DNA from 3 places in the Bacillus sp. LJBS17 genome. Region 2 is predicted to be linked to each of the others. Evidence: a T-box and tRNA genes for the amino acid it is inferred to sense, from the RefSeq annotation. Region 2 holds a T-box; the other regions hold tRNA genes.
What was found. A T-box is a leader RNA that pairs with one kind of tRNA and senses whether it is charged. The one in region 2 lies ahead of leuS (leucine--tRNA ligase), so its partner is inferred to be a tRNA-Leu.
Positions count from the first base shown of each region.

Region 1: it encodes a tRNA-Leu, which carries the amino acid that the T-box ahead of leuS (leucine--tRNA ligase) is inferred to sense. The anticodon was not compared.
Region 3: it encodes a tRNA-Leu, which carries the amino acid that the T-box ahead of leuS (leucine--tRNA ligase) is inferred to sense. The anticodon was not compared.

Region 1 covers NZ_CP079759.1:93,458-96,719, reverse strand. Annotated here, with positions in the region: rRNA gene KXZ66_RS00545 (16S ribosomal RNA) at 1-889, opposite strand, end outside; tRNA gene KXZ66_RS00540 (tRNA-Ala) at 1,062-1,137, opposite strand; tRNA gene KXZ66_RS00535 (tRNA-Pro) at 1,146-1,222, opposite strand; tRNA gene KXZ66_RS00530 (tRNA-Arg) at 1,250-1,326, opposite strand; tRNA gene KXZ66_RS00525 (tRNA-Leu) at 1,336-1,421, opposite strand; tRNA gene KXZ66_RS00520 (tRNA-Gly) at 1,436-1,510, opposite strand; tRNA gene KXZ66_RS00515 (tRNA-Leu) at 1,551-1,633, opposite strand; tRNA gene KXZ66_RS00510 (tRNA-Lys) at 1,640-1,715, opposite strand; tRNA gene KXZ66_RS00505 (tRNA-Thr) at 1,752-1,827, opposite strand; tRNA gene KXZ66_RS00500 (tRNA-Val) at 1,832-1,907, opposite strand; rRNA gene rrf (5S ribosomal RNA) at 1,930-2,045, opposite strand; rRNA gene KXZ66_RS00490 (23S ribosomal RNA) at 2,101-3,262, opposite strand, start outside.
Region 2 covers NZ_CP079759.1:3,010,007-3,013,268, reverse strand. Annotated here, with positions in the region: gene KXZ66_RS15555 (YtvA family blue-light photoreceptor) at 1-480, opposite strand, end outside; gene KXZ66_RS15550 (DUF4257 domain-containing protein) at 885-1,220, shown strand; T-box leader at 1,323-1,537, shown strand; gene leuS (leucine--tRNA ligase) at 1,646-3,262, shown strand, end outside.
Region 3 covers NZ_CP079759.1:515,708-518,969, forward strand. Annotated here, with positions in the region: gene KXZ66_RS02635 (Tex family protein) at 1-673, shown strand, start outside; gene cmpA (cortex morphogenetic protein CmpA) at 683-796, opposite strand; gene KXZ66_RS02645 (SprT family protein) at 900-1,352, shown strand; tRNA gene KXZ66_RS02650 (tRNA-Asn) at 1,475-1,549, shown strand; tRNA gene KXZ66_RS02655 (tRNA-Ser) at 1,554-1,644, shown strand; tRNA gene KXZ66_RS02660 (tRNA-Glu) at 1,674-1,745, shown strand; tRNA gene KXZ66_RS02665 (tRNA-Gln) at 1,757-1,831, shown strand; tRNA gene KXZ66_RS02670 (tRNA-Lys) at 1,858-1,933, shown strand; tRNA gene KXZ66_RS02675 (tRNA-Leu) at 1,945-2,026, shown strand; tRNA gene KXZ66_RS02680 (tRNA-Leu) at 2,108-2,191, shown strand; gene KXZ66_RS02685 (GNAT family N-acetyltransferase) at 2,412-2,975, opposite strand; gene KXZ66_RS02690 (hypothetical protein) at 3,172-3,262, opposite strand, start outside.

The sequences.
Region 1 (3,262 bases), 1.3 Mb from region 2:
GCGGAGTGCTTAATGCGTTAGCTGCAGCACTAAGGGGCGGAAACCCCCTAACACTTAGCACTCATCGTTTACGGCGTGGACTACCAGGGTATCTAATCCTGTTCGCTCCCCACGCTTTCGCTCCTCAGCGTCAGTTACAGACCAGAGAGTCGCCTTCGCCACTGGTGTTCCTCCACATCTCTACGCATTTCACCGCTACACGTGGAATTCCACTCTCCTCTTCTGCACTCAAGTTCCCCAGTTTCCAATGACCCTCCCCGGTTGAGCCGGGGGCTTTCACATCAGACTTAAGAAACCGCCTGCGAGCCCTTTACGCCCAATAATTCCGGACAACGCTTGCCACCTACGTATTACCGCGGCTGCTGGCACGTAGTTAGCCGTGGCTTTCTGGTTAGGTACCGTCAAGGTACCGCCCTATTCGAACGGTACTTGTTCTTCCCTAACAACAGAGCTTTACGATCCGAAAACCTTCATCACTCACGCGGCGTTGCTCCGTCAGACTTTCGTCCATTGCGGAAGATTCCCTACTGCTGCCTCCCGTAGGAGTCTGGTAGTGTCTCAGTCCCAGTGTGGCCGATCACCCTCTCAGGTCGGCTACGCATCGTTGCCTTGGTGAGCCGTTACCTCACCAACTAGCTAATGCGCCGCGGGTCCATCTGTAAGTGGTAGCCGAAGCCACCTTTTATGTTTGAACCATGCGGTTCAAACAACCATCCGGTATTAGCCCCGGTTTCCCGGAGTTATCCCAGTCTTACAGGCAGGTTACCCACGTGTTACTCACCCGTCCGCCGCTAACATCAGGGAGCAAGCTCCCATCTGTCCGCTCGACTTGCATGTATTAGGCACGCCGCCAGCGTTCGTCCTGAGCCAGGATCAAACTCTCCGATAAAGTAGTTTGACTGACTACGCACATTGCTGTGCGATTTTTAAAAACTGAATTAACAGGTACGTTTTGTCTTGTTTAGTTTTCAAAGATCATTTTGTTTGTCCGCTTTGTTAAAGCAACTTTATTAGTATACAACGTCACTTCTTCAAAGTCAATAACTTTTTTAAAAAACTTTTGGTGGAGCCTAGCGGGATCGAACCGCTGACCTCCTGCGTGCAAAGCAGGCGCTCTCCCAGCTGAGCTAAGGCCCCATAAAAAATGGTCGGGAAGACAGGATTCGAACCTGCGACCCCATGGTCCCAAACCATGTGCTCTACCAAGCTGAGCTACTTCCCGATTTCCTATCTATTCTATTAAAAGATATGGCGCGCCCGAGAGGAGTCGAACCCCTAACCTTTTGATCCGTAGTCAAACGCTCTATCCAATTGAGCTACGGGCGCAAAACATAATGCCGAGGGCCGGACTTGAACCGGCACGGTAGTCACCTACCGCAGGATTTTAAGTCCTGTGTGTCTGCCAATTCCACCACCCCGGCGTGGATGGTATAGTTGGAGCGGAAGACGGGATTCGAACCCGCGACCCCCACCTTGGCAAGGTGGTGTTCTACCACTGAACTACTTCCGCAGACAGGATGTCCAGTTTTTCTAACTGTTATCCTATATAATGCGGGTGAAGGGACTTGAACCCCCACGTCATAAAGACACTAGATCCTAAGTCTAGCGCGTCTGCCAATTCCGCCACACCCGCGTAAAATGGTGAGCCATGAAGGACTCGAACCTTCGACCCTCTGATTAAAAGTCAGATGCTCTACCAACTGAGCTAATGGCTCTTCTACAAGAGACTTGAGTATTATATCATATAAAAGTGGTGCCGGCAAGAGGACTTGAACCCCCAACCTACTGATTACAAGTCAGTTGCTCTACCAATTGAGCTACACCGGCATAATGGTGGAGGATGACGGGCTCGAACCGCCGACCCTCTGCTTGTAAGGCAGATGCTCTCCCAGCTGAGCTAATCCTCCATAATTGCACTAACGTGCAATTGCTTGGCGGCGTCCTACTCTCACAGGGGGAAACCCCCGACTACCATCGGCGCTGAAGAGCTTAACTTCCGTGTTCGGTATGGGAACGGGTGTGACCTCTTCGCTATCGCCACCAAACAAATTGAGAGTGTTCTCTCAAAACTAGATAACAGGTGTGACATCATTCAAAAATATGGTTAAGTCCTCGATCGATTAGTATCTGTCAGCTCCATGTGTCGCCACACTTCCACCTCAGACCTATCAACCTGATCATCTTTCAGGGATCTTACTTCCTTGCGGAATGGGAAATCTCATCTTGAGGGGGGCTTCATGCTTAGATGCTTTCAGCACTTATCCCGTCCGCACATAGCTACCCAGCGATGCCCTTGGCAGAACAACTGGTACACCAGCGGTGCGTCCATCCCGGTCCTCTCGTACTAAGGACAGCTCCTCTCAAATTTCCTGCGCCCGCGACGGATAGGGACCGAACTGTCTCACGACGTTCTGAACCCAGCTCGCGTACCGCTTTAATGGGCGAACAGCCCAACCCTTGGGACCGACTACAGCCCCAGGATGCGATGAGCCGACATCGAGGTGCCAAACCTCCCCGTCGATGTGGACTCTTGGGGAGATAAGCCTGTTATCCCCGGGGTAGCTTTTATCCGTTGAGCGATGGCCCTTCCATGCGGAACCACCGGATCACTAAGCCCGACTTTCGTCCCTGCTCGACTTGTAGGTCTCGCAGTCAAGCTCCCTTGTGCCTTTACACTCTGCGAATGATTTCCAACCATTCTGAGGGAACCTTTGGGCGCCTCCGTTACCTTTTAGGAGGCGACCGCCCCAGTCAAACTGCCCACCTGACACTGTCTCCCCGCCCGATAAGGGCGGCGGGTTAGAAGGTCAATACAGCCAGGGTAGTATCCCACCGATGCCTCCACCGAAGCTGGCGCTCCGGTTTCCAAGGCTCCTACCTATCCTGTACAAGCTGTACCAACATTCAATATCAGGCTGCAGTAAAGCTCCACGGGGTCTTTCCGTCCTGTCGCGGGTAACCTGCATCTTCACAGGTACTATAATTTCACCGAGTCTCTCGTTGAGACAGTGCCCAGATCGTTGCGCCTTTCGTGCGGGTCGGAACTTACCCGACAAGGAATTTCGCTACCTTAGGACCGTTATAGTTACGTACGCCGTTTACTGGGGCTTCAATTCGCACCTTCGCTTACGCTAAGCGCTCCTCTTAACCTTCCAGCACCGGGCAGGCGTCAGCCCCTATACTTCGCCTTACGGCTTCGCAGAGACCTGTGTTTTTGCTAAACAGTCGCCTGGACTATTCACTGCGGCTCTCTCGGGCTTGC
Region 2 (3,262 bases):
AAGAGCTGAAATGCCATTGCGAATCGGGACTATAGGAGTTGAAAGTGCAGTAATTTCCGTGAGGGAATCCTCGAGAAGCTTTTCATACTCTTTTTGCTTGGTGATGTCTTTCTGAATTCCGACAAAATACGTTTTATCCTCTATTTCCATTGGATCAATATTTAATTCATTCCAGAACATCGTTCCGTCTTTTTTGTAGTTTTGGATCTGAACGGTGACCGGTTCTTTATTTTGTAAAGCGGTTCTGATGTTGTCCACTTCTGCAGGACCTGTGTGTTTCCCCTGTAAGAAGCGGCAGTTCTTTCCTAAAATTTCCTCGGTTTCGTAGCCGGTCATTTGAACAAAGCCTTGATTTACGTAGACAATAGGATTATCTTCAAGTGCGGGATCTGTAATTACCACACCGACTCGCACGTGATCAAGCGCTTTTTTGATGACTTCCAGCTGTCCTGGTATCCCAAATGATTGAAAACTAGCCATATAAATCCCCCTTAGGCCGTCAGCTTGCTATGCGAAAGCCTGATATTCCCCTTTTTTAAAATGAATTCTACAGTAACCGTAGCACAACACATGTTCTGATTCAAGCAAGTGCAGTTTGTTGTTTGTCATTAGGGCTTGTCCTCGTATACACTAAAAATAAGAACAGAATATGAACATATGAACGGAAAGGTTTTCTACATGCTAAATAGGTGACTAGGTAAATGTCACTGGGTGAAAAATGAATCCAATGCATCAAGCTTACCGATCATGTGTTCACATATAATGGAAGAAACAAGCTTTTTACAGATTTGCCGGTATGTAGATATCGAAAATCATCGGAATCGTTTAAGGGGGCTGGATGGCCTGAAGTCGCTTTACGAAATAAGGGCTTTAGGAAGGTGATGATGAAGATGCTGCATCAGGTACTTATTGCTTGTGTAATTGGAGGAATCATGGGGATTCTCGGTCATGTGAAAAAGAGAGGCAGACTGGAGAAGCCCAGAATGACGAAGCGGTTTATCTACCTTGGATTTTTGGAAGATTGGTTTATCGGAATGACAGCTTCCATTTTACTTGTATTATCCGCTGACCCCGATTCAGGAATTCAACTTGTCATCTTATCCATTATCTCAGGCTACGGCGGTGAAGCTGTTCTCAGAAGTTTTGACTTTGTGAGAGAACTGAACAGCGGCGGCGAACCGGCCGAGTCCAAACGTCAAACCAAAACTCCACTCGAATAATTGTCCTCAATCTTCGCCCGTTCAGGGTACATTCCCATTGTATACAAACCTGCTTGCACTTATGAACAGAATTCTATAAAATACAGTTAGATTACGGTTGCGATAAGAACAATGAAGAGGAGCAGTAAGAAACAGATATTGTTGCAGAGAGTTGACGGCTGGTGAAAGTCAATCAAGTTTGTTTCCGAACTCACCTCAGAGTTGCAGCGGTGAAAAGCCGCTGACGCATAACTGCGTTAAAAGTATCAAGTGAGTGCGGCGTATGCCGCGCTAACGAGGGTGGTACCGCGGGAAAACGAAAGTCTCTCGTCCCTTTTTGGGATGAGGGAGTTTTTTTAGTTTGGGAATATTCTGAATATAATCCTCTCCTTCCCGTCAATACTTGAACCATACACGCCGTATTCAATCAGAAGGAGGTTTTTACTTTGAGTTTTCAGCACAAAGAGATAGAAAAGAAATGGCAAACATATTGGCTTGAAAACAAAACATTTGCCACTCTTGATAATAATGAAAAACAAAAATTTTACGCGCTGGACATGTTTCCTTATCCGTCTGGAGCTGGGTTGCACGTCGGCCATCCTGAAGGATACACAGCTACGGATATTCTGTCCCGCATGAAGCGCATGCAGGGCTATGATGTCCTTCATCCAATGGGCTGGGACGCATTCGGCCTGCCAGCTGAACAATACGCCCTTGACACAGGGAACGACCCTGCTGTGTTTACGAAGCAGAATATTGATAACTTCCGCCGCCAAATTCAAGCGCTTGGCTTCTCATATGACTGGGATCGCGAAATCAATACGACTGACCCTGAATACTATAAATGGACGCAATGGATTTTCTTAAAGCTATACGAAAAAGGCCTTGCTTACGTTGACGAAGTGCCTGTAAACTGGTGCCCTGCGCTCGGTACGGTTCTTGCCAACGAAGAAGTTATTGACGGCAAGAGCGAACGCGGCGGCCATCCGGTAGAGAGACGCCCAATGAAGCAGTGGATGCTGAAAATCACCGCTTATGCGGACAGGCTCCTTGAGGATTTGGAAGAGCTTGATTGGCCGGAAAGCATTAAAGATATGCAGCGCAACTGGATCGGCCGTTCGGAAGGCGCTCACGTTCATTTTGCAATAGATGGACATGATGATTCCTTTACGGTGTTTACAACAAGACCAGATACGCTGTTTGGCGCTACATACACTGTCCTTGCCCCGGAACACGCATTGGTGGAAAACATCACAACGGCTGAGCAAAAAGAAGCTGTTGAAGCTTATATCAAAGAAATTCAATCAAAGAGTGACCTTGAACGCACAGATCTTGCGAAAACAAAGACAGGCGTATTCACAGGAGCGTATGCGATCAATCCTGTAAACGGAGAAAAACTGCCGATTTGGATTGCGGATTATGTTCTTGCATCATACGGAACAGGTGCTGTCATGGCAGTTCCAGGCCACGACGAGCGTGATTTTGAATTCGCCAAAACATTTGGCCTTCCGGTGAAGGAAGTCGTAAAAGGCGGGAACGTTGAGGAAGCAGCTTATACTGGCGACGGCGAGCACGTGAACTCTGATTTCCTGAACGGCCTTCACAAACAGGAAGCGATTGAGAAAGTGATCGCTTGGCTGGAAGAAACGAAAAACGGTGAGAAGAAAGTGACGTACCGTCTTCGTGACTGGCTCTTCAGCCGCCAGCGTTATTGGGGCGAGCCGATTCCGGTCATTCATTGGGAAGACGGAACGTCAACAGCTGTCCCTGAAGAGGAGCTGCCGCTGATTTTGCCGAAAACGGATGAAATCAAACCGAGCGGAACGGGCGAATCACCGCTTGCGAACATTAAAGAGTGGGTGGAAGTCACAGACCCTGAGACAGGGAAAAAAGGAAGAAGAGAAACGAATACAATGCCGCAATGGGCGGGAAGCTGCTGGTATTTCTTGCGCTATATTGATCCGCACAATCCGGATCAGCTGGCATCACCAGAAAAATTGGAAAAATGGCTTCCGGTCGATATGTATATCGGCGGTGCAGAACATGCCGTGCTTCACCTTCTG
Region 3 (3,262 bases), 1.7 Mb from region 2:
CTCCGCCGCGCTGCTTCAGTATGTAGCGGGATTATCGAAGTCTGTAGCAGGCAACGTTGTCAAAAAACGTGAGGAAATCGGAAAGTTTTCAAATCGAAAAGAACTGAAGGACATCCCAAGGCTCGGTGCGAAAACCTATGAGCAATGTATCGGTTTCTTAAGAGTGCAGGAAGGGACAGAGCCTTTGGATAGAACAGGCATTCACCCGGAAAGCTATAAAGAAACAAAAGCGCTTTTGAAAAAACTTGGACTTTCAACAGAACATATCGGCACGGCGGAATTGAAGGACAAAATCAATCAGCTGGCGCTTTCTGAAACGGCAAAAGAGCTGGGAATCGGCGAAATCACTCTGAAAGACATTTGTGAACAGCTGACAAGGCCGGAACGCGATCCGCGCGATGAGGTGCCTAAGCCTTTGCTGAAAACAGACGTCCTTCAGCTGGAAGATTTGAAAGAGGGAATGGAACTGCAGGGCACCGTGCGCAATGTAGTGGACTTCGGAGCGTTTGTTGATATTGGAGTCAAACAAGACGGGCTTGTGCATATCTCAAAATTGAGCAATCAATTCGTCAAGCATCCTCTTGATGTCGTATCTGTCGGCGATATTGTGACAGTTTGGGTTGACGGCGTAGATGTACAAAAAGGCAGAGTATCGCTGTCTATGGTAAAATAAAAGCACTGCTTACGAGCAGTGTTTTTTCCTATAGAAATACCAGCATTGATTCAGCAGTTTAATTTGGTAATTATCTTTTTCAAGGAACGCTTTTTGCATCTGCTTTTTAAGCCAATTTGGCATAGGCTCATTCCTCCTCAGCTTTTATCATAAGAGGGACGGTGATTACCATATTGTATGCGAACGGTGAATTGTCCCGTTCAATGTTTTTTAAGTGAGGTGCACTATGGATAATATAGAGCTTCAAAAGCTGACAGAGGATATTTCTAAAACATATTTTAAAAAGCCGTTCCGCCATCAGGCGCTTTTTAATGACAGGCTTAAAACCACGGGCGGAAGGTACCTGTTAACCTCTCATAACATTGAATTGAACAGAAAATATCTGATTGAACACGGCAGGGAGGAGCTGATCGGCATCATCAAGCACGAGCTCTGCCATTATCATCTCCACCTTGAAGGAAAAGGGTACAAGCACAGAGACAGAGATTTTAGAATGCTATTGCAGCAGGTCAACGCGCCGAGGTTCTGTACACCCCTTAAGAAAAAAGCGGAAAACAAAAAAACTTATATGTATATCTGTACGGCCTGCGGCCAACAGTATATAAAGAAGCGCGCCATGAACCCTGACAGATACAGATGCGGAAAATGCCGCGGAAAAATAAAAAGAATTTTTTCGTGAAAAAGGTTGACGAATATGGCAAGCCTATGTTACATTATAAAAGTCGTCACGAGAGATAAATAAAAATATTTACCTCTTGACACTGAAAATCAAGGCTGATATAATAAGTCTTGTCTCATTATTCCACAGTAGCTCAGTGGTAGAGCTATCGGCTGTTAACCGATCGGTCGCAGGTTCGAATCCTGCCTGTGGAGCCATATTGGAGAAGTACTCAAGTGGCTGAAGAGGCGCCCCTGCTAAGGGTGTAGGTCGCGTAAGCGGCGCGAGGGTTCAAATCCCTCCTTCTCCGCCATAAGATTTCGATATAAGTTCTCAACCATCGGCCCGTTGGTCAAGCGGTTAAGACACCGCCCTTTCACGGCGGTAACACGGGTTCGAATCCCGTACGGGTCATTCCATTTCGTTGGGCTATAGCCAAGCGGTAAGGCAACGGACTTTGACTCCGTCATGCGTTGGTTCGAATCCAGCTAGCCCAGCCATTTTTATTTTTGAAATCTAATAGTAAGAGCCATTAGCTCAGTTGGTAGAGCATCTGACTTTTAATCAGAGGGTCGAAGGTTCGAGTCCTTCATGGCTCACCATTTGTCTTTTTGCGGGTGTGGCGGAATTGGCAGACGCGCTAGACTTAGGATCTAGTGTCTTACGACGTGGGGGTTCGAGTCCCTTCACCCGCACTTTATTTACAAAGTGCACGCAAATCGGTTTTACTAGGTTAAGAGCCTACTAAACCAGCACAAACACAATTTAATGATCACGCGGTCGTGGCGGAATGGCAGACGCGCTAGGTTGAGGGCCTAGTGGGTGAATAACCCGTGGAGGTTCAAGTCCTCTCGGCCGCATCAAGGATACCAAGGGTTTAGAGTACCTTGGTATTTTTTGTGTCTTTTGAACAGAACATATTTTGTGACTAAAACTGTCCATCTACTTAAAGTAAGTGGTCTGATTTGTCCGCGAAAGTATATAGTTAAATAAGATAAAAAGGGCATAGTATATTAGCGTACAAAATATGTTATGCCTTTTTTGTTTTAATAACGCATCCGTTATTTTAAGCGTACAATGTTACTTTATTATGGAATAAAAACAAGTGTCGGTCAGCTTGCTTCCATCTGCGGATAAATCATCATTTCTTAAAGTGCCTTCGAATACAAACCCAAGTTTTTCAGGAATAGCACGACTTTTAAGGTTTGTTGATTCACACCTTATTTCAATTCTTCTAAATTTGATATTGTTTAACCCAAAGTCAGCTAATTTCTTTACTGCTTCTATCATATATCCATTCCCGCTAAATGTGGTATTTCCCCAGTATCCAATTTCACATTTAGGTATGTCCCAGTCAATCCCCTGAAGGCTAGTTATTCCAATAAAGCCCTTGGTATCTTTATTAAAAATAAGAAAACGAAAACTTTCTCTTTTTAGAAAATTTATATAGGCAAGTCTTAAATTTATCTCTGTTTCTTCAACAGTGGGAAGTTTTTGAGCAAATGGCAACCACGCTTTTAATTCACTAAAGGAATCCCTAATTGCTTGGTTTACAATTTTCCCGTCTCCTGTTTGGTGTGGTGCTCGAAGGATTAGTCTTTCTGTTTCCAATTGTAAAGGCACATCTAACAATAAAGGATTCATTTGATAACTCCTCTCGCAAGTTAAATGTTAAAAAAATGAAAAAAGTAATGAAAACTCTTATCTTTAAGAAATAATTCTTGAGGACGTGAGTTATAACTTCTTGGTATCTATTTGTTTATCTAAGACGCCTCCAGAATTGAATATTCTTTATTCTCATCAAAGAATTTTTTCACTCTAGAGTAATTCACATTTTACCTCACATACATTTAATTTTGGTTTGCAATTCATCAATTTTATTAAGTTCATACTCATAATCACAGTTTTCTTCTAAAACAAAGTTCATAGTT